3 regions of the Roseburia sp. AM51-8 genome follow, and region 1 is predicted to be linked to each of the others. Evidence: a T-box and tRNA genes for the amino acid it is inferred to sense, from the RefSeq annotation. Region 1 holds a T-box; the other regions hold tRNA genes.
The links. A T-box is a leader RNA that pairs with one kind of tRNA and senses whether it is charged. The one in region 1 lies ahead of thrS (threonine--tRNA ligase), so its partner is inferred to be a tRNA-Thr.
Positions count from the first base shown of each region.

Region 2: it has a tRNA-Thr gene. The T-box ahead of thrS (threonine--tRNA ligase) is inferred to sense a tRNA for this amino acid. The anticodon was not compared.
Region 3: it has a tRNA-Thr gene. The T-box ahead of thrS (threonine--tRNA ligase) is inferred to sense a tRNA for this amino acid. The anticodon was not compared.

Region 1 is NZ_QUEY01000002.1:551,352-559,264, reverse strand. It holds gene DW996_RS06490 (zf-HC2 domain-containing protein) at 1-405, opposite strand, end outside; gene DW996_RS06485 (RNA polymerase sigma factor) at 398-829, opposite strand; T-box leader at 1,048-1,248, shown strand; gene thrS (threonine--tRNA ligase) at 1,305-3,074, shown strand; gene DW996_RS06475 (hypothetical protein) at 3,163-3,684, shown strand; gene DW996_RS06470 (WD40/YVTN/BNR-like repeat-containing protein) at 3,726-4,565, shown strand; gene DW996_RS06465 (threonine/serine exporter family protein) at 4,588-5,049, opposite strand; gene DW996_RS06460 (threonine/serine ThrE exporter family protein) at 5,046-5,819, opposite strand; gene DW996_RS06455 (arsenate reductase family protein) at 6,320-6,670, opposite strand; gene DW996_RS06450 (DUF2971 domain-containing protein) at 6,759-7,901, opposite strand.
Region 2 is NZ_QUEY01000007.1:10,133-18,045, reverse strand. It holds gene DW996_RS11875 (methyl-accepting chemotaxis protein) at 137-1,906, shown strand; gene efp (elongation factor P) at 1,998-2,555, shown strand; gene DW996_RS11865 (hypothetical protein) at 2,571-2,780, shown strand; gene DW996_RS13500 (lytic transglycosylase domain-containing protein) at 2,862-3,548, shown strand; tRNA gene DW996_RS11855 (tRNA-Thr) at 3,600-3,672, opposite strand; gene DW996_RS11850 (ASKHA domain-containing protein) at 3,822-4,952, shown strand; gene DW996_RS14585 (ASKHA domain-containing protein) at 5,046-5,366, shown strand; gene larB (nickel pincer cofactor biosynthesis protein LarB) at 5,434-6,174, shown strand; gene DW996_RS11835 (LarC family nickel insertion protein) at 6,197-7,006, shown strand; gene DW996_RS11830 (DUF4317 domain-containing protein) at 7,003-7,913, opposite strand, start outside.
Region 3 is NZ_QUEY01000004.1:63,966-71,878, forward strand. It holds gene asd (aspartate-semialdehyde dehydrogenase) at 1-552, opposite strand, end outside; gene argH (argininosuccinate lyase) at 698-2,074, opposite strand; gene DW996_RS09585 (epoxyqueuosine reductase QueH) at 2,080-2,715, opposite strand; gene DW996_RS09590 (hypothetical protein) at 2,719-3,036, opposite strand; gene DW996_RS09595 (DUF5688 family protein) at 3,117-4,046, opposite strand; tRNA gene DW996_RS09600 (tRNA-Thr) at 4,081-4,153, opposite strand; gene spo0A (sporulation transcription factor Spo0A) at 4,636-5,421, opposite strand; partial or broken gene spoIVB (SpoIVB peptidase) at 5,522-6,765, opposite strand; gene recN (DNA repair protein RecN) at 6,801-7,913, opposite strand, start outside.

The DNA.
Region 1 (7,913 bases):
CAGCTTCTTTCCTCGCGATAACAGTGGAACTACTGTAAAACCTGCCACTAATAGCATAGATGCCATAATTGCCGCATCCGTCTTTAAATCAGAATAGCCCGGAAGTGTCATGAGAAGCGCAATGACAATTGGTAACAATAAGAGTCCTGCAATAACTACTGCTGTCTTATATGCCAACGTACGCTCCCTTTTTGCATGGTGTTCCAGCACTTCTTTTGTCTCATCAGCAAGTGCCATATCCATTTCCGTCTCATCCATTTCCTGCAACAGTGTTTTACACGTACGGCATTCCTGCAAATGATTTTCCACCATTTTGCGACTTGCACCACTACACACACCATCATGATAGAGTGGCAAAATATCCTGCACTACCTCACACGGTAATTTCTGTTCTATATTACTCATTCTCTTCTAACCTCTCTTTTATTTTTATTCTTGCACGGTGATACGTCACACGCGCCCAACTATCTGTTTTTCGAAATATCGAAGCAATTTCCGCAAATGACAATTCTCCAAAAACACGAAGTTCAAACACTTCTTTATATGGTTCTTCCATATCATGCAAAATCCGATGAATAGACAACGAAGTTTCACGTACGACAAAATCCTCCGTCACATCCGAAGCACACACTGCCTCCCTCTCTGGTTCCACAGCATCTGCAATTCTGCCATTTTTACGGAAGTAATCATAACACTGATTTTTCGCAATCGCGCACAACCAGGTGTATGGGCTGGATGACCCTTCGTATTCACTTTTTGTAGTCATTGCTTTCACAAAGGTATTTTGCGTGATTTCTTCTGCTGCAGCAGGATTTTTTACGATATTCATCACGTACGAATATACCTTCATAAAATACGTTCGATATAGCTTCTCGGTATCCAGTCTTTCTCACCTTCCTTTCCTTTTTTCGTAGGTTAGACAATGTTTTCCCTATTTTGTTACAAAAAAATTTAAAAATTTAGGAAATTTTTCCACTTTTTCAAAATCCATTGAATTTCCGCCATTATTATACTATAATGAAGCAGATTTAGAAATGAATAGTACCCATAAAAGCAATGATGAAGAGAGTAATGCAATCAGGTTCTCACAGAGAGAGGAACATTTGCTGGAAGTTCCTTAGAAACGGATTACATGAAGACCACTTCGAAGCTGTACGTAGAAGGATGATTCCGAAGCGTTACCGGATAGCCCCGTTACAGGCTGCAAGAGTAAAAATTAAGGTGGAACCGTGTGCAAGCACCCTTAGATGATGTATCAGTCTATGGGTGCTTTTTTCATACTAAAAATGAAAAGGAGAATGAAAATGGTAAATTTCAAAGAAGACGAGCGTCTGAATACGCTGAACCACTCATGTGCCCATGTGATGGCACAGGCAATCAAGCATCTTTACCCACAGGCTAAATTCTGGGTTGGACCAGTTGTCGCAGAAGGTTTCTATTATGATATCGACCTGGGCGATGACGTTATCCGTGATGAAGACATCGAAGCAATCACAAAGGAAATGAAGAAAGTCATCAAATCCGGCAAAAAGATCATCCGCCGCGAAGTTTCCAAGGAAGAAGCCTTGGAAATGTTTAAGGATGACCCTTACAAGTTAGACCTGATCGAGGATCTTGAGGATGGCAATATCACGGTTTACGATCAGGGCGATTTTACTGATCTCTGCCGTGGACCTCACGTAGACAATGTAAAACTTTGCAAATATTTCAAATTAATCCGCCACTCCGGTGCATATTGGAAGGGCGACAGCAAAAACAAAATGCTGCAGCGTATCTACGGTGTTTGTTTCCCAACACCAGAAGAGTTAGATGCACATTTACAGTTATTGGAAGAGGCAAAAGAAAGAGATCACAGAAAGATCGGAAAAGATATGAATCTCTTTATGGTAGATGACCTGGTTGGTCGTGGTCTTCCAATGTTCCTGCCAAAGGGATACACCATCTGGCAGGAATTAGAAAACTATATCAAGCATAAAGAGAGAAAACTCGGTTATCTCCATGTTATGACTCCATGTGTCGGCACGGTCAATCTTTACAAGACATCCGGTCACTGGGATCATTACAAGGAAAACATGTTCCCACCAATGGAAATGGAAGGGGAATCCTTTGTACTTCGCCCTATGAACTGCCCACATCATATGATGATTTACGCAAACAGAAGACATTCTTACAAAGACCTGCCAATCCGTATCGGTGAGATTGCACACGACTTCCGTTATGAGTCCAGCGGAACCTTAAAGGGTATCGAGCGTGGCAGACATTTCTGTCAGAATGATGCCCACCTCTTCGTGACACCGGAACAGATCAAGGAAGAATTTACCAGCGTTGTAAATCTGATCTTTGATACCTATAAGGATTTTGGAATTACCAATTATCGTTGTGTACTTTCCCTTCGTGATCCGGCGAATAAAGAAAAGTATCATGATGATGATGAAATGTGGAATACAGCAGAAGATGCACTGCGTGATGTATTAAACAGTATCGGCATCGAATACACCGAGGAGATCGGCGAGGCTGCTTTCTATGGTCCGAAACTTGACGTAAACGTACAGCCGGCGATCGGTAATGAGATCACACTCTCTACCTGTCAGTTGGACTTCTGTCTGCCAGCCAAGTTCAACCTCTATTATATTGACAGCAACGGCGAAAAGCAGACACCGGTCGTATTGCACCGTGCCATCCTTGGATCTTTGGATCGCTTTATGGCTTATATCCTGGAAGAGACCAAGGGAAATCTTCCTACCTGGCTTGCTCCTGTTCAGGTTCGCGTTATGCCGGTCAAGACAGATGACGACGGTCTGAATGCTTATGCGCAGGAAATCGTAGATGCCCTGGAAGATGCAAATGTCCGCGTAGAACTTGACGACCGTGCCGAAAAACTCGGCTACCGCATGCGTGAAGGTCAGGTACAAAAAGTACCTTATCTGCTGGTTGTCGGATTTAATGAAAAGGATGACCGTACCGTTTCCTTCCGTCTTCATGGTGAAAAAGAAACGACAGTCCTTCCATTAGACGAATTCGTTGAAAAAATCAAGCTGAAATTGCTGAGAAATCAAAAGAACATATTCATGTAAACTAGAACAAACACAAAAGGTGATACCCTGATGCACTATAATGATCAGGGTATCCTTTTTTAATTGTCATCCGTAAAAGGAGCTTTTTATGAAAAACAAGCGCCAAATAGCAGAAATTGTTATGATTCTGTCCTTTATTTTTGATTCGTACCACCTAAGTGTTCTTTGCAAATATGGCGGTACCAGACGTCATCTATTATGGATGTTTTTCGGTTTGCTCGTCTTCAGTGGCGCACTCATTCTGCGACAAACAACAGAACCTGCGACTATGAAAAACAAAACTGCATTTATTGTTAAATTAACTTCTGTCATTGCAGCATGTGTTCTCTTTTCCAGCAGTATCATTTATTCTGCAATCCCTTATCATGGTGCTCTGTCGTGGAAAATTCAAGATTTGATACACACACGTGAAGTTGCTTTGACGCATACGAACATTTTTGACACGGGTATCGAAGGCATTCTGGATGACTTGAATGCCGCATTAAACCTTCCGGAAAAACTCTATATTGCAGAACAATTTACTGTAGATTTTGACGGTACTGGAAAAATAAGTGCAATCGAGGTTTCTTATATGGAAAAGATGAGAACAATCAGACGCGCACCTATTTAATCAGTTACAATGCCAAAAAAAGCAAAAAAATTTATGTTAATATGGATGGGTATGCATCGGCAGATTTTGATACAGACTCCTTACTGTCTCCTATGATTGATGTGCTTGCACTGGCCAACTGGAAAGAACAGGTGGCAGAGTGGGAACAAACTTATGATGGCTCCACCTACCAATTACTATATTTAGGAAATCGTTCTTTTGAAATAAAAGATGGTCTCGTTGCGGTTTCCGGAGATCGTTCCGAAATCCAAAAGCTAAATGCTGGTGGGTCTGTAAAAGGATATGAAGTATCCTTACACATGCCAGAGCTTGATACGGTTACACCAGTACGTTATATGGCTAACCCTAAATACACTTCTTTGCAGGAACAAAAAGAACAGGAGCAAACGGATGCTTCTACTAAAAACTCCTCAGAAATTGGCAAATGTTATACCGACGAAGATGGTATACAATATTTTTATCTCACAGAACAAATGGGTTGGAAATTTAAGATTTTAGATGCTGCTGCAGGAAGCCGTTTTTATGGCTTGCAGAAAACAACAGACGGCGGAAACACATGGGAGATGATCACCGAAGATCCCTTTGTCGGAAATATCGGTGTCAGCGAAGGTCTCGTATTCTATGATGAGAATAATGGCATCATTGGTCTGACATGTGCGGGGCAAGATTGGTCCAACCTTTATCGAACAACAGATGGAGGGAAAACTTTTACAAAAATAGAATTTCCAGGTGCTACAACCGGCGAATTCTACTTTGATATGCCAAGAAAAGATAAAGATCAGTTGGTCGTTTTAGCAAGACCGGAAGCTGGTGATACCACGGGTGTAAAATATATTTCTACTGATGGTGGCGCAACATGGGAAAACGCCGGAGACTTTTGATCTCCGGCGCTTTTCTTATGCTTTATATTGCTTTCTTTTCCTTCTTTTTCAGATGGTTGAGCCATGCCTGCGGAAGTCCCATCGCAAGGATGATACCGATAACAATCGCCCCTGCCGTCTCAACTGTCTCAGTTCCTTTGATCGAAAACATTTCCATATTACCGCTGATTAGATAAAAGGCTGCATAGTAAATCCCGGCTCCCGGCACCAGCGGGAATATCCCTGACAACAGATAGACCGTTGCCGGATGCTTGCGAAGTACCGCGAAAAAGCGTGAAAGCAAGGTCAAGGCCAGTGTTGCCACAATCGTTGCCAACATCAGATGCCAGCCCTGCTGTGAATGCAGATATTCATAGACAAACCAGCCCACACCACCTGTCAACCCACATAAACCCCATTCTGATTTAGGTGCTTGAAACAGAACAGCAAAGGCTAACGTCGCAATCATAGCAATGATAAAATGCAAAAAAATCGTCCCAATCATGACATAGCACCTCCCAAACTCTGAAAAATATAGATTGTCAGGCCAACGCCAACCGAAATAAAGAGTGCAGTCAAAAGCGCGTCCAAGAGATGGATCACACCTGACAGATAATCACTATTATAGAAATCACGGATGGAGGTCGTAAAGGCAATGCCCGGTACAAGTGGCATGATACAGCCGATCACTATCTTGTCCTGCGAAACCGGAAGTCCCATACACATAGGAAGCAGGCTCAGGGCTGTTACAAACATACTACAGATTAGCAGATTGGCAAAGCGCCCAACATGGTGTTTTTCAAACCATAACATCAAAAGTTGTAATAAAAGACCAATGCCAAATGCAATGGATCCATCCAAAAAATTCGCTCCGAACAAAATGGCAAAACCACCGGATCCGATACCGGTACATAGGACACGAATCCAGAGTGGATCCTTCTTGTGATGTATAATGGCATCCATACGATCCCAAGCCTCAGATATCGTACATTTCTTATCACAAATGTCTCTGGCTAACTGGTTGAGTTTTGATATCTTGAGCAGATTTACACTGCCTAGGGGCACATGCCGAATCATGCTACAGGCATCTTCCTTTCCCTCATTGGCACTGGCAAAAATACCATTAGATAGCACATATACATCATAATCCTCTAACTGATAAGCCGCCATGATCTTCATAACGGTATCTTCTACGCGGTAGATCTCACCACCATTTTGAAGCATGGCGTCACCGATTTCCACTGCCAGCGTTAATATGTCTCTGGTCTCATTCATGCTGTAAGTTCCTCACTTTGGTTATTTGTATCACTTGCGCACCAGCCCGCTTTCATCAAACAAATGATATTTTCTATTTTTATTTGCCCCTTCAGCCACAACATAGCACTCGTTTTTGACGAACCATTTTGTTGTAAATATTCTCTTATTGCATCCTGTTTTTCCAGTGTTTTTCTGGTCTTGTTTTTTTCGCTTGTTTTTTATCGCTTGTTTTTTTCACTTGTTTCTTTGCAAACGTAAGCGTCAAACACGTCCTATCTGGATTATATTTTTCCTCAACAACAGGCATCGCTCAGCCTTCATTTTTCCAAATCTGATAAATATCCGGAATACCACTGCCGGCTCTTTCGCCAATCCCAATCATATTAAACATCTTCATCAAAGTTTTATTTCTCTATAATCTAGGAAATACTCTGGGAACTCTCTGACAATATGATATTCTTCGCCGAACGAGATTCTCAGTTCCTTTTCCCCATATATAATCGAATTGTTAATACTTATCAATTCAATTTTTCAGTCCATTCTGCTTCCTTGAAACCAACAAGAACAGTATCTCCATTTACAACAAGTGGGCGCTTTACCAACATTCCATTTGTAGCAAGTAACTGTAATTGTTCCTCTTCACTCATTGTAGGAAGCTTGTCCTTAAGCTGCATTTCTTTATAAAGAAGTCCACTGGTATTAAAGAACTTCTTAAGTGGAAGTCCGCTCTTTCCATACCATTCTTTCAATTCGTCGTAGGTAGGATTCTTCTCCACTATATGACGTTCTGTATAAACAATATAATGCTCATCCAGCCACTTTTTAGCCTTCTGACAGGTTGAACATTTGGGGTAACATATAAATAACATTTGCCAACACCTCACTTACTAATATCAATTTTTTACATATCTATCAAAACGTGTCATACAATCATCTCCTTATCGCTTATAGTAAAAATCATTCTAAGCTAATATATTTGTAACAATCTTCACATTTCATCCCACACTCTTGCATTTCATATATATTGGAATTTTTTTTGACTCCAATATATGGGATGCTATTATTATTACAAAAATCAATGATTTCCTTTCGTTTTTCCTTTTGCATTCGATTACCTAAATACACTCTCGTTATCGGGAAAAATTCTACGTTGCAATTGTCACCATGTTTCTCACTTAACGGAAGCAATAATCTCCACTCATTTTGAAATGCCCAATCTATACTTTTCCTTAATACACCATAATAATATATATACCATACATACTCCTTTGTCATATCTCTATCTTGCCACCCAACCAGTTCTTTTGTAATGTTAGGACGTATTTTACAATATACTACCGGAAATAAATTATTGTACAACTCTTTATATTTTTCATCCTTTGGACATATAGAATATTCAACACAGAATCCTTTATGACCATCTGCATATGCACCTCCCCACATTAGTTGTGAGTATGGTGTCGTTGTAAAACATGAGATTCTAAATGTATTCTTCAATTCCTCACTATACTTTTGATATTCTTCTGTTATAATTTTCGAAACAATTTGTCCTAAATCTTGATTTGCTGCTAATCCTAGCCTAAGTTTATTTATAAAAATCTCATTAGACAATGATTCTATGTCAGAAGTCGGAGACACCATAAAAATATGATTGCAATTCTTGTTGTTTTCTATTGATTTTATGATTGCTGTTAATAATTCATTTCCTATTTCTTCTACTGTTTCACGCTCATCAACCATTACTCCACATCTTCTACAATATTCCATAAGACGATACTTTTGATATTCATAATAGTCAATATTAATTTCTGAATCATAAACATCATCAAAAAGACTTGGAGATTGCATATACACTGTATTATTCTTTAATGCGAGTAATGAATAATTTACGTTATTTCCATCTTTATCGATAATTTCTTTGTTTGGAAAATATTTATACAATTTCGCTGGCATGTTTATTTTAGATCTATACAAGAATTCATCGCATCCCATCTTTTCTAATGCTTCCAACGTCATAAATTCACCATTAACAATGCAATATGTAGATGCAAATTGTGGTGCAAACTGCTGTGCACTCCTAATTACGTCCGATAAATTCATCTTGCTCTCCTC
Region 2 (7,913 bases), on a different contig from region 1:
AGAAAAATATCGTATGTGGACGAAAAGTTATCGAAATTTTGATAATTTTCGCTATTTTTTATATATGAAGAAAAAGCAATTATGGTAAACTTGGCACGGAAAACATTAAGATAGGAAACTTATGGAGGCATGAGAGATGGAAAAGAGGTCAAAGGATACAAAAAATACGACAAAGAATAACAAGAAAAAAATGTCGGGAATGATGGCAAAGATCGTTACACCGGTTGCGGCAATGGCATTGGTGACACTGGTTACCGTTTCGGGGCTGCGCATGGCAGTACAAAACCTGTATAATCAGGGAATGATGATTTCGGAGCAGATTGTATCCTGTGTGGATGCAGCAGGTGCGTTAGATACGGATTACACAAAGATGCAGAGTTATACCTCAAATGTAATTCATGAGCCGAGCGAACAGACCATAGGTGGATACTCAGATGCACTCGATCAGGCCTATGGACGTATGGTCAAAAACATCGAAGTATTCAAAAAATACGCAAATTCTAGCAAGGAAAAAGAAACGGTTTTGGATCTGCATGAGAAGTTAAAGGGTATGTATGACTATCAGCAGGCGCAGATGCAGAATGCTGTTTATGGCACAGAGATCCCGGGAGAAGTATTGGCGGCAGAGAGTGGATACAATACGGGTATTTTATCTGATATTTCGGAACTGGAGAAGATGATACAGGCGGATGAAAAAGAGGCGAAGGCAGCCTTGAAGCAGGCAAAGATCCTGTCTAATATAGTGATCGCCGGTTCGATCGCCTTTACGGTACTGATCTTTATTATTGTTGTATTGATCAGCGTGCGACTGATCGTGACACCGGTCAAGAAATCTTCCAAGGAACTTGGCGATATGGTGGATGAGGTCAACAATGCAGCAGCCGATCTGACCAAGCGAATTTCAGTCAACCAGAAGGACGAGATCGGTAGTCTGGTCGAGGGCGTCAATACTTTTATCGAGGCATTGCAGAATGTGATCGCCAAGATCCGCGACTCTTCCGTACATTTGAATTCTACCTTTGCGGCAGTGACTGACAGCGTGACATCCGTCAATGGCAATGCGACGGATATTTCTGCCGTCATGGAAGAACTTTCTGCAACCATGGAGGAAGTTTCTGCAACATTGGCAAACGTCAATGAGCGTGTGGAAAAGGCAGGAACGGGCATGGATCGAATTTCCGAACAGAGCGAACATATACTGACCTATGCGACCGAGATGCAGGATCGTGCGACACAGTTGGAAGATACGGCAGTTTCCAACAAGGATACGACTTCTGCCATGATCCAGGAGATCCTTGGGACCTTGCAGCAGGCGATCGAGAATAGCAGGAGCGTAGAAGAAGTCAATGCGCTGACGGATGAGATCTTAAACATTTCTTCCCAGACCAATCTTTTGGCACTCAATGCTTCCATCGAGGCGGCAAGAGCCGGAGAGGCAGGCAAGGGCTTTGCGGTTGTCGCAGATGAGATCCGTGTCTTGGCAGACAGCAGCAGAGAAACGGCGGGCAACATCCAGCAGATCAATGCTAAGGTTGTTGCAGCGGTAGGAGATCTGGCAAAGAACTCTGAAAATATTGTTACCTATATTAATGAAAATATCTTGAAAGATTATGACGGATTCGTAGAGTCCGGTCATAAATATCGCGCAGATGCTGATTATATCAATGAAGTGATGACATCCTTTACGGAGTCCGTCGATCATTTGCGCCAGACCATGGATGAGGTCGTAGAAAACGTAAATGATGTATCCACCGCGGTAGAACAGGGCGCAGAGGGCGTGACCAACGCGGCAGAAAATACATCACAGTTGGTAGGCGAGATGGATACCATCATGAAGGAGATCGACGAAAGTAATAACATTATTTCCGAACTTTCGACCCAGACAAACCGCTTTATCAACGTCTGATCGTACTAATACTTGAAATATGTGGCAAGATATATTAAAATATAGAGCATAAGTGGGCTCGGGTCCATAGAGTATTAAGGAGGAAGAAAGAATGATTTCAGCTGGCGATTTTAGAAATGGCGTTACCATCGAATTGGAAGGCAACGTTTACCAGATCATCGAATTTCAACATGTTAAGCCTGGTAAGGGTGCGGCATTTGTTCGTACAAAGTTAAAGAATATCAAAAACGGTGGTGTTGTAGAAAAGACATTCCGTCCGACAGAGAAGTGTCCACAGGCACACATCGATCGTAAGGATATGCAGTATCTTTACAATGATGGAGATCTCTACTACTTCATGGACGTAGAGAATTATGAGCAGATCGCGCTCAGCACAGATGATATCGGTGATGCATTAAAGTTCGTTAAGGAAAATGAAATGGTTAAGGTATGCTCTCACAAGGGAAGCGTATTTGCAGTAGAACCACCACTTTTCGTAGAACTTGAGATCACAGAGACAGAACCGGGATTCAAGGGAGACACAGCAACAGGTGCTACAAAGCCTGCTACCGTTGAGACAGGAGCAACTGTTTATGTACCTTTGTTCGTTGAGCAGAACGATGTGATCAAGATCGACACCAGAACAGGGGAATACTTATCAAGAGTATAAGTAGAGACTAGACGTATGGATTTCAAGAAATTACCTTTTTCACAAATGTTACAGGACCGCAGGGTGTTTGGCATTTTTGATGATGTATTTCAACAAGGAACTTGGCTGAATGTTTCAGCACTTTTAGCCAGTGAATCATGTATTGAGGATGCTTACGCAGATGGCACGATTCCGAGCGAGACTTTAGATCTGATCGTGGAGCGCTTGGAAGATCTGCAAGCGTAGACTCATATTACAGGACGAAGACAGGATGTATCGAGAGATACATCCTGTTTGATATACATTACAGACCCAAAGGAGTTACCAATGAAGATATCTATCATAAACGGGGATGGCACGACCACCTATGTAGAAAATATGACTCCGGTTACCAGCCTTGAGGAATTTTCCGATTCCCTGACCAGTGCAACCCAAGCCTTAAATGATAGTCAGACAGAGACAAACGCGACTTTTGCCGGGACAAGTCTTACGGTACCGACAGATCTGATGAGCATTTTTGAAGAAGCAGCCGATACCTATGGCGTGGATGTCAATCTTTTGACTGCCATAGCCAAGCAGGAATCCAATTTTACAGCAGATGCCACGAGTTCCAGTGGCGCTATGGGCATTATGCAGCTCATGCCTGCCACTGCGCAGGGGCTTGGCGTATCGAATGCCTATGATCCATATCAAAACATCATGGGCGGTGCAAAATATATCAGTCAGTTGCTTTCCCGCTATGACGGGGACGTATCACTTGCGCTTGCCGCATACAATGCCGGCAGTGGGAATGTAGCAAAATATGGCGGTATTCCACCTTTTGCCGAGACACAGAATTATGTTTCAAAAGTGCTTGGTTATTATCAGAATGGAGTCGACATTCCGTCACAGACCAGCAGTGCACAGGCAAGTGCTACAGATACGGAAGGGCTGTCCGTAGATGAAAGGCAGAATATTTACCGGCAGATGCTCAGTCTGACCAATCAACTGATCTTAGATAAATTAGAAGCCTAAAGAAATAGCATATAGAAAAAAGACATCAGATCAACTGATGTCTTTTTTTAAAGCTAGCGACGAGAGTTGAACTCGTGACCTCCTCACTACCAATGAGGTGCGCTACCACCTGTGCCACGCCAGCTTGTCGTTTACCGACCTGTATAATATACTATAAAGCCATGAGCGTGTCAAGAGACTTTTTGCAATAATGTTTTGACCTTTTTGTTTGGGGGAATTGCGCAGGCTGGCATAGAATGATAAGATACAAAAAGAAAGTCTTGGAGGAAAGATATGCGGATCGGGATCAGTGCAGGCGTAGGAAAAAACAAAACAATCAGAGATGCCTTGCAGGAGCAGGGACTGAGTCTGGATTATGTCTGTGGCGGAATCGGCAGATGCGGAAAATGTGCGGTGCGCGTCATTTCCGGGCATGTGCCTGTTACAGGGGCCGACCGGGCATTTTTTTCAAAAGAGGCATTAGAGCAGGGCTGGCGTCTTGCCTGTCAGATGCAGGTGGCAGATGATATAGAGATAGAAGTGGCAGAGGATCTGGTCTGTCAAAAAGAAGCCGGCATACAGGTCGCTGGTCTTTATCCACAGGATGAAAAAACAGATCAGGGGGTGCCAACAAAGGCTGCCTATGGCATTGCTATTGACCTGGGAACGACTACGATCGGCTTTTCCCTGGTCGATCTTGCTACAGGACAGGTCGAGTCATGTCTAAGCCGCATGAATTCCCAGCGGATCTACGGAGCGGATGTCTTGTCCCGTATTCAGAGTGCAAATGAGGGACATGGGGATGACCTGCGCCGGTACGCAGAATCGGGTCTGACGCAGGGGATCAAAGACCTTTGCAAAAACCGGATACAAGTGTCTGATATCCGGCATATCGTCATTGCCGGCAATACGACCATGTGCCATCTGCTGCGGGGCTATTCCTGTCAGACCTTGGGCGTGTCTCCTTTTCAACCGGTCAGCATCAAACAGGAAGATTTTGTGCAAAAGGGGATCGCGGTAACGATCCTGCCGGGGGCATCCGCTTTTGTCGGAGGAGACATCATATCCGGTATCTATGGGATCCGGGAGCATATGGATGCTGACGAGCCATGGATGCTTTTGGATTTCGGAACCAACGGAGAGATGGTCCTTTGGACGGGAGAGGAGTATTTTGCCACGGCGGCTGCGGCTGGACCGGCATTTGAGGGCGGGAATATTTCCTGCGGCTGTGCCAGTATTCCGGGGGCGATCAGCAGCGTTATGATCGCCGGACGCAACTCGCATACCAGGACGATCGGCGGCCTCCCGGCGATCGGTATCTGTGGCAGTGGGATTTTGGAGGCGGTCAGCGGCATGAAAAAGGGGGGATCGTGGACGAAAACGGCACCTTTGCGGCGGATATCCCGGAGGATGGATTTGCCCTAAATACGCCGGGCAGTCAGGAAAAGATCTCTTTGACACAGGAAGACATCCGGCAGTTTCAGATGGCAAAAGCGGCGATCGCGTGGGCAGAAGACCCTGTTAAAAGAGGCTGGTATGGAGGCTTGGCAGGTAAAAAAGGTATATCTGGCAGGCGGCATGGGTACCTTTTTAAATGTGCGCGCAGCGGTAGAGACCGGTCTGGTGGAAAAAAGTTTTTTGCCGGTGGCAAAAGCCGGAGGGAATACTTCTTTACAGGGGGCAGTTTCCTATCTGAAAAAGACCGGACAGGAGCAGATTTTAGAAAAGGATAAATTAAAGGAAATCACGGAGAAAATGCAGGTTCTTATGCTTGCGGATATGCCGGACTTTGCGGATGCCTACATTTCGCATATGGCATTGACAGAGTTTAAGGCATGAGGCACAATAGGTGCGGTAACTTTGGCAGAGCATAGGATGTAAAATAGACGACAAGGTGGGACCGAAGATGGATACCAGAGAAATTCTTGAACAACTACAGAAGGAACAGATCACTTTGGATCAGGCAGATCACCTGCTGCGCAGGCAGCCTTACGAGGAACTGGGCTATGCGAAGTTGGATATGCACCGGAAAGTACGGTCGGGCTGTGCGGAAGTGATCTTTTGCCAGGGGAAGGCAGACGATCATCTGCTTTCCATTTTTTCACACTTGTATGAAGCAGATGGCGAAGTCTTTGGTACGCGGGCAAATGAGCACCAGTATGCCCTGATCCGGGAAAAGTTTCCTCAGGTTTCCTATGATGACAAGTCTCACATCATAAAGATTGAAAAAGAGGACAAAACGCACATTGGCAGCATAGCGGTATGCACAGCGGGGACGGCAGATATCCCGGTAGCGGAGGAAGCGGCGCAGACGGCAGAATATTTCGGTTCCCATGTCGAGCGTATCTATGATGTCGGAGTCAGCGGCATCCACAGATTATTTTCCCAGTTGGATCTCATACAGTCAGCAAATTGTGTGATCGCGGTAGCGGGCATGGAAGGGGCGCTTGCCAGCGTTTTGGGTGGACTTGTAGACAAGCCGGTCATTGCCGTGCCGACCTCGGTCGGTTATGGTGCCTGTATGGAAGGGCTGTCGGCGCTGCTTACTATGATGACCTCCTGTGCCAACGGGATCGCGGTCGTCAATATTGATAATGGATATGGGGCAGGCTATATTGCTAACCAGATCAATCATTTGGCAAAATAGGACAGAAAAAAGGAGACATAGAATGGGAAAGCAGTTATATTTTGAGTGCGCAAGTGGTATCAGCGGGGATATGGCAGTGGCGGCACTGCTAGATCTGGGTGCATCGGAGGCACAACTGCAAGAGACACTTGCGACGCTTCCAATCACGGAAGCATATGAGATCAGGATCAGCCGGGTCAAAAAGTCGGGCTTGGATACCTGCGATTTTGATGTAATTCTGCCAAAAGATCTGGATACCCACGATCACGACATGGCATATCTGTATGGACATCTGCAGGAAAAAAATACTGCCCATGAACACCATACACACCGCGGACCTAAAGAGATCGCAGCCATCTTTGATGCATCTGCCATGACGACAGGTGCAAAAGAGACCGCCCACCGCATTTTAGATATTTTGACAGATGCGGAGGCAAAAGCACATGGCATCGCGCGTAACCAGGTGCATTTTCATGAAGTGGGGGCTGTGGACTCCATCGTGGATATTGCAGCCTTTGCCATTTGCTTTGACGCTTTATGCCGGAAATACGCAGTGAAGGACTGCATCGTAAAAGAGATCACGGAGGGCTGCGGCACGGTACGCTGTCAGCATGGGATCTTACCGATCCCGGTTCCGGCAGTTGTCAATATTGCGGCAGCCGGAGGACTTCGTCTGCACATGACACAAGTAGCAGGAGAACTGGTCACGCCGACAGGGGCAGCCATAGCAGCAGCCGTAAAAACAAAAGACCAACTGCCTGCATCCTGTCAGATAGAGGCTGTTGGTCTTGGCGCAGGGAAGCGTGTCTATGAGACAGCCGGCTTCCTGCGGGTATTTTTGTTGGATGATTAAAAACTCATGGTCTCGCCGTTGATCTTGGCTTCCTCATCCTCTTCCATAGGAATGACGAGGCAGCGCTTGCCATCGACGAAAGCCGTATGTATTTCTTCGACTTTCTCCGGTGTGACCTTTACGACAACGTCAATGTCGGTGCCGTCAGATGTGATGACACCGGCATCTTCTAATTTCTTGGTAAGATCTACGACTTTTTCCTGTAATTGTTTTTTCTCAACGCGGACTTCGTTGTTCTTGATCGCCTTGGCGTCCAAGAGTTCCTGTGCGTCCGGCAGGGTGTCCTCAAAGAAAGACTCATAGGAAGCCGTGATCTTTTCTGCCTTTGGCTCGGAAATGCCGGCATCGGTCAGGATCTCTGTGATCATCTCCCCATCCAGAAGGATCGGTTCATCCTTATCGACTTTTTCTTTTTCTACTAAGATAAAATCATTCAGATTTTGCTGCACATCAAGGACGGTGTCCTTGGTCTCTTCGTCATCCGGCCCCAAGGTCTGTACGACCATGTTTTCAAAGGCATCGCGCTTCTGGGTCGCAGTGCGTTTTGTCCCGCAGCCAAGTCCGTTTGCCCAGAATTCCGCATGCGGTTCCTTGGCATTTTTTGTATAAACTAAGGTAGAGTGGATATCTGTGGCACGTCCGTTAAAGGCAGGAAAAAGAAAAGCGGTATCCGTAGGACCAACAACCCAGTCCCGGATTCTGGCACCGATGCGGTGCTCGCCTTCCAAATAGCCCAGCCCCGGCTTTGACAGAGCAACCGGACAGATACAGCAAAGCAGGTATTCGTAGACTTCGTCCGACTCGTCCATTGCCAGTTCATCCGTTCCCTTGAGAGGAACATCATAGACATCATAATATAAGGTGATGAGATAATTGCCGACATAATCATAAGAATCAATAATAAGAT
Region 3 (7,913 bases), on a different contig from region 1:
CTGATAAGTTGTCGCTACCACTTCATACGGCTCAAACTCTTTCCATGCGGTAAGTACCGGTGCGTAAGACTGGATCGAGCAGTTTGGCTTTACTGCCACAAATCCTCTCTTGGTTCCCAGTCTCTTCTTCTGATATTCGATCACATGCATATGTTCCGGGTTAATCTCCGGTACAACCATAGGTACATCCGGTGTCCATCTGTGTGCACTGTTATTGGAAACGACCGGTGTCTCAGTCTTAGCATATGCTTCCTCGATCGCCTTGATCTCATCCTTTGTCATGTCAACCGCAGAGAATACAAAATCCACCTCCGCTGCCACATCTTCTACTTCATTGACATTCTTTACCACTATATCTTTTACGGCTTCCGGCATTGGTGTGTCCATTTTCCAACGTCCACCCACAGCATCCTCATACCGCTTGCCTGCACTTCTTGGGCTGGCTGCGATCGTAGTTACCTCAAACCATGGATGATTTTCCAGCAGAGAGATAAATCTCTGTCCAACCATACCTGTTCCACCTAAAATACCAACTTTTAATTTTTCGCTCATGATGCTCTCCTTCTCACATGTCCGCTCTACGCAGACAACTGTCTTTCTAGGAAAATATGTTACGTTATTCCATAAAAAAAAGCAAGCACTTTTCCAATTTTACACAAATTCCACAAATGCCTGCCTTTTTCCTTATTTCTTTTGGTTATTTTTTCAAAAATTCCTTGTAAGACGCAATGGCTGTTTCCATTGCTTCCTTGCCCGGTGCTCCCGTCGTCAGACGCTTGTTGACACAGGTGTACATGGAAATGGCATCATAAATGTCCTCTTCAAAGACATCCGAGAACTCTTTCAATTCCTCCAATGACATATCATCGATCGCGATACCCTTATCAATGCAATAGAGAACCACACGTCCGATAATGCCATGCGCATCCCGGAACGGTACGCCCTTGCCTACCAGATAATCTGCGGCATCGGTCGCATTGGTAAAGCCATGTCTGGCGCTCTTTTCCATGACGTCTTTGCGGAAAGTCATGGTCTCTAACATGCCATCAAAGAGTTGGATGCAGCCATTGACCGTATCCATCGCATCAAATGCCATTTCTTTATCTTCCTGCATATCCTTATTATAGGCAAGCGGAATGCCCTTCATGGTCGTAAGCAGTCCCATCAGCGCCCCATAGACACGCCCAGTCTTACCACGCACGAGTTCCGCGATATCAGGGTTCTTTTTCTGCGGCATGATACTGCTTCCGGTACTATAGGCATCGTCGATCTCAATAAAACGGTATTCATTGGAATTCCAGATGATGACTTCTTCGGAAAAACGGCTCAGATGCATCATGATGGTAGACATGGCACTCAGGTATTCGATCAGATAATCCCTGTCGCTGACACCATCCATACTGTTGACGGTCGGTCCGTAAAATCCCAGCAGTTCTGCAGTATAATCACGATCCAATGGATATGTCGTGCCTGCCAATGCGCCGGAGCCCAAAGGACAATAATTCATGCGCTCGTATATATCGGACAAGCGCAAAACATCACGCTTAAACATTTCAAAATAAGCCCCCATATGATGCGCAAGCGTGATCGGCTGTGCCTTTTGCAAATGGGTAAAGCCCGGCATGATCGTCTCTGTGTTATCTTCCATAATGGAAAGAATGGTCTCAAGCAGATGATGGAGCAGATCCTTGGTATGTTCTACCTGACTTCTGGTATAAAGGCGCATATCCAATGCCACCTGATCGTTTCTGCTGCGTCCGGTATGCAGTTTCTTGCCCGGATCACCGATACGGTCGATCAGATTTGCCTCCACAAAACTATGAATATCCTCGTATTCGGATGTGATGGCAAGTTTGCCGTCTGCCACATCTTTTTCGATGCCTTCCAGTCCGACTAAGATCTCATCCCTTTCCTCTTCCGTAAGGATGCCCTGTTTTGCAAGCATCTTGACGTGTGCCTTGCTGCCCATGATGTCTTCCGCAAAAAACCGCTGGTCGAATCCGATGGAAGCGTTGAAATCATATACTAACTGATCGGTTGCCTTGGTGAATCGTCCACCCCATAACTGTGCCATAATACTTAATTCCTTTCCTCTTTTTCCTGCTGTCTGCTACGATATGAAAACACACACCCACAGTAATCCTGCCGATACATGCCATACTCTTTTGATAATTCTACGCTGCGCTTATAGCCCTCGCGTTTCTTAAAATCCGAATACAAATACGAAATGCCATAGTCTTTTGCCAGCGCTCCGCCGATTTCATTGAGCATCTGGGCATTTTTCATGGGACTGATGGAAAGTGTCGTCGTAAAATAGTCCATCTGCATTGCTTTTGCCAGTTTCGCCGTCTCTTCCAACCGAAGACGAAAACACTGCTGGCACCGCTTTCCACCCTCCGGCTCCTTCTCCAGTCCCTTGGTCACTTCATAAAAACGCTCTTTGTCAAAGTCTCCCTCCACAAAAGAGATCGGATGCTTTGCCGGAAAACGTTCGATAAAAGCCTTTTGTTCTGCCACACGTTTGTTATATTCTTCATCCGGGTAAATATTGGGATTGTAATAGAATACGGTGATCAAAAAATAAACGGACAGATACTCCAAGACATAAGAACTGCAGGGCGCACAGCAGGCGTGCAAAAGAAGTCTCGGCACCCTGCCCTGCTCCTGCAACTGAAGAATCGTTTGATCCAAAAGACGTTGATAATTCTGCTTCATGTACTATGCTTCCTCAGATGTCCAAAGATATAAAAATGCCACTGCCAGTACATATACGATTGCCATGAGTACCATAAAAACGGCTCTGCCAAAGCTAAATCCTGCCGCGATCTGTGCGATCACAAGGAGCCCATGTACCCAAAGCGGGATCCGGTTTAAAAGTGCGCTGAGCAGCACTTCCAAAATGGCGATCGAACAGATTGCCACAATGGGAATATTTAATACCGCAAAACTCACGACGATCAATACTACGGTCACCGCCAGAAAAATTCCAAGTGGTATGATTGGTTTATTTTTAAATACTTTGATTGCTTTTGTCATTTTAAGTGTCCTCTCCTGTTCTTTTCACTTAGCCCATTATAGCAAGTTTTAAAAGAAGAAACAACTACCACCTTTTCTCATCAGGAATAACTGATGCGATTGTTGACATGGTCATAATAATACACATGGTCGGAAAGGACTTCTTCCGGCATCACACAGGTAGCATTGACCTGACGTACCAGGGCAGACATTTCCTCCAGATCAAAGCGATTTTGATAAGGCAGCAAGATCAACTCATGCACACTGCTCGGCAAGATAACAAAATCGCTTTCTGTCACTTTCGCACATTTTTGCATGATCTGCGGATACAACATGACTGCCGCCCCAAAATACTGGTTGGCATTGGTCAGCACATACATCTGAAAATCTGCCAGATCTTCCATGTCTTCAATTTCCGGCAGACTCTGCCCTGCTGCTTCCAGCATAGAATCCACCAGTCCCGAAAAGGAATGCATCTTTGGTGCAAGCAATTTTGGCGTGTTGCGGCGGGCATAAGATAAGAGTTCTTTCGGCGTGATGTGCCAGATATCTAACATATCATTTCGGATCAGGATAGACGCATTACTCCTTGTCATTTGCTCAGGGAAGGTCTCATCCGCCAAAATATAATAGCAAAATACCACTGCTAGATCCAAATAGGGAACAAACGGCACTTCTGCCAAAAGTTCTTTGTTCTTTTCCATATTGACCAGTTTGTAGATAATATTTTCCCGCACTTTGGAAAAATCCGTGAAAAAAGATAGATCCACATCCTCTTTCAGGCGATACTCAGAAAAACTGGAAAGTATGCGGTCTGCGATTTCTGTCAGGGACGATCCCTCTTGAAAAATCTCATAACACGTATGTAAATAAATGGTTGGGGAAATGTTGACAGATGACTGAAGGATGCTCAGTCCGTCTAACCATAGATCGTTGTTCTTGAGAACAGGGCGCACATCAATCTCCTGATCCGCGTCAATCCGCTCCTCAAGTAAGGAAATCAATTCCTTTTTAAATATTTCGTATGTCATAAACCCTCCGATTCAGACATGCGCAAATGGAAAAAGCTCCGAATCAGACTCGAACTGACGACCCCTTCATTACGAGTGAAGTGCTCTACCAACTGAGCTATCGGAGCAACGAAATTATTATATCGAAAGTTTTCTGTTTTGGCAACGATTTTTTTATCTTTTTGCAAATCGAAGATGCGTTCCTTTGGACTTGGGGCTGGCACAGACTAGCAGGCGGACAGGGCACAGGATGCAGGGGGCAAAAACTGTCGCAGAACAGGGAGTCTCTGACGAGAAACTTTTTCTTTCTCTGATTAAAACTGTCTTTGCAAAGTTCGACAACCGTCTTGGATGATGTTCGCCTCTGTCAGATATGAATGCAAACGCATTAGAGATGCCCTGAATATCTGCCAGAGGCGGACACATCCTGACGGCAGTCGAAGCTGTGCAAGAGACACTTTATTAAAAGAAAAAGATTTCTCGAAGAGACTCGCCTAACCTGCTCCAAAGTTTTTGCCCCCTGCATCCTGTGCCCTGTCCGCCTGCTGGTCTGTGCCAGCCCCAAGTCCAAAAGGAACGCCCCTCATGGCAAAAGGAACGTCCCTCCTGCCTAGCGTAATTTGTAGTCCAAGCGGATCTTATCTGTGATCAGGGCGATAAATTCCGAATTGGTCGGCTTGCCCTTGCCATGATTGATAGTGTATCCAAACAGTGCATCAATAGTATCCATCCTGCCCCTGCTCCATGCCACTTCAATCGCATGCCGGATGGCACGTTCCACACGACTCGTGGTCGTATCATATTTCTTTGCGATCGTCGGATACAAGACTTTCGTAATGGAATTGAGCATCTCAATATCCTGTACGGACATGACGATCGCATCCCTTAAGTACTGGTAACCTTTGATATGTGCCGGTACCCCGATCTCATGAATGATATTTGTCACATCTGCCTCTAAGGCAGCCTCGGTATGCTCCTTCGTCTTTTTCTGATAAAAACCGGGCTCTACAAAGGCACGGGTTCTTCTTGTCTTTTTGATCCGCTGAATGATCGTATCTTTATCAAAAGGCTTCATGATAAAATAATCTGCCCCAAGAGCAAAGGCATCCTCTGTGACCTGTGGCTGGTTGACGGCACTTACCATGATAAAGTTCGGTGTCTTTTTAATACTCGTATCCCGCTGTACTTTATCCAGAACCCCCAGTCCGTCCATCTTTGGCATCACGATATCAAGCAGTACCACATCCGGCTCTTTCTCCTTGATCATCTGATACGCTTCTTCCCCATCTTTTGCTGTTCCAACTACTGAAAGTTCTTCATCCGACTGTACGATGGTGTCTAGCAACTGACGCATCAGATCATTATCGTCTGCGATTGCCACATTGAGTTTGTCCATACCATCCTCCTACTTTCTTCAAAATCTACGTTCCTCATTATTCAGCATATTTTGTATGTATGCTGTCGAAAGTAGTCGCGAAAAATGATATTTACAAATCCTATAGCATTTCCTCAATGAAAATGCCGTATCCTTTTGTAGGATCATTGATAAAAACGTGCGTTACTGCGCCAATGATCCTGCCTTCCTGATGATGGGCGATCCACTCATGCCCTGAACGATCCCGCCCATCTGGTCGATGAGTTTTTCATCCGTCACATGAAAGACAAAAGATTTATTCTTTTCCTTTGGTTCATAATCGATCTGGTCGATCATGATCTGATAAGCCTCCACCGCATCGCCTTCGCCAAACAGGATGGTCGCCCCCTCCCGCTTGATCTCCTGTTTATAAGCAACCGCATAGGAGTTTCCCGCATATGCCGTCTTTGCCGTCCCATTCATCTTGCCATAAATGCCCACATTGGAATTGCGCGTGATCTCTCCCAGCCGCGCCGCACTGCCATAATGGATCAGACCTGAGATCTCCCCCGGCGAACCGATGCTGCTAGGCGTGATCCCGGTAATGCTGGTCTCATACAGATAGCCCTCTTTCATACTAAGCGCCTGACTTCCCGATGTCGCGCTGATACCATGTCCCAGCGCCCCAAAAGAGCCATCCTCCTTGACATAGGTCAGGGTTCCTACCCCTGCCACATCATCTTTGACCCAAATGCCTAACTTATATGAGCCATCCTCCGTTTCCTGCGGCCGGACTTTGACTTCCATTTCTTCCCCATGTCTTACGACGGACAGGACCATGGCCTGCCCTTTTGACGCTTCTACCGCCTCCTGCAAGTCCTCCTTGTCTGAAAGTTCTTTTCCATCCCGCCCCGTAATGTAGTCTCCCTCCTGCAAAATATAAGCACAGGGAGATACTTTTTCTCCGGATACAGTCTGGATCTCTTTTAAACCGGCAACATAGATGCCCTGAGTCTGCAGATAAATACCGACCGGTCTTCCCACCGCATCCACGGACTGATCTCCGACAACGGTCCCGCTCATGGTCGCGATCGGGATTAGACCAAACAGTTTACAGGTATAGGTCTTTTGTATGCCCTTGGCATCGCTTCCACGCTCCGTCTGCACGGTCTCTTCTGTATGGGCTTCCTGCACACGAATAGGTGCCGCCAGTGAGATCTTATCACTGGCTTTTTGCAAAACAACCTCTTTGGGAATATAGGATAAAAGCATAAAATAGCAGGCTATGACATATACAATGCCGTAGGCTACGGCTGTTTTTTTGCGATTTTTCTGATACCATGCAAACATAAGCAAAACCTCCATGAAAAAGAAAAGGAAGGACATTTGTCCTTCCTTTAGTATGTTAGTTTTGCCTTATTTTAAACATCTTTCTTGCCTTGTGCCAGATCTTTCATCTCCTTGGCATTGTCTAAGACCGTCTGCGTGATGGTCGTTCCGCCAAGCATACGCGCCAGTTCCTTGATGCTGTCATGATAAGAAAGTGCCTCGATCGAAGATATGGTCTCATTGCCTACCACATCCTTCTGGATCAGATAATGATGATCTGCCATGGCTGCGATCTGTGGCAGATGCGTGATGCAAATGACCTGATGTTCCTTTGCGACCAGATGGAGTTTCTCCGATACTGCCTGCGCTGTACGACCACTGATTCCGGCATCGATCTCATCAAAGATCAAAGTATCAATATCATCATGCTCTGCCAGTACCGTCTTAATTGCTAACATGATACGCGACATCTCACCACCGGATGCTATATCCTTGAGCGGACGGATCGGCTCTCCCGGATTGGTACGGATCATAAACTGTGCATCGTCATAACCGTCTGCGCCGATATGATCTGTCTGCAAAAATTCCATGGAAAAATGCACATCCAGAAAATTCAAATCCATCAGGGCTTCTTCTACCTTGCCGGAGAGTTCCTTAGCATAGCGTTTGCGCATACCGGACAGGGCAAATGCCGCATCCTCTGCTTCTTTTTTGGCGTCATTTAAAGCCTGCGTCAACTTGGCAAGATAGGCCTCGTGGTGCATGAGTTTTTCCAAGCGGTCTTCCTTTTCCTGCTTTGCCGCCAGAATATCCTCAATGGTCGCGCCATATTTGTCCTTGAGGCGGTTGATCTCATTGAGTCTGCCGTCGATCTGGGCAAACATTTCCTCGTCAAACTCTGTCTCAGCCATATACTGTGACAGATCACGGTTGAAATCAGAAAGCAGGCTGTCGATGTCATTTAAACTTTCAAACATAGGCTCTAAGGCTTCATCATAAGACAGGATCTGATGCAGACGCTGCACAGCCCTTCCTACCTGTTCCGATGCCCCATCACTGCCGCTGGTCTGCTGGTATGCCTCGGAAAGTGCCTCCATGATCCGTTTGCTGTTGGATAATCTGCGATACTGATTTTCAAAGCGCGCATCTTCTCCGATCTCCAAATTTGCCTCTGTGATCTCTTTGATCTCATACTCTAAAAATGA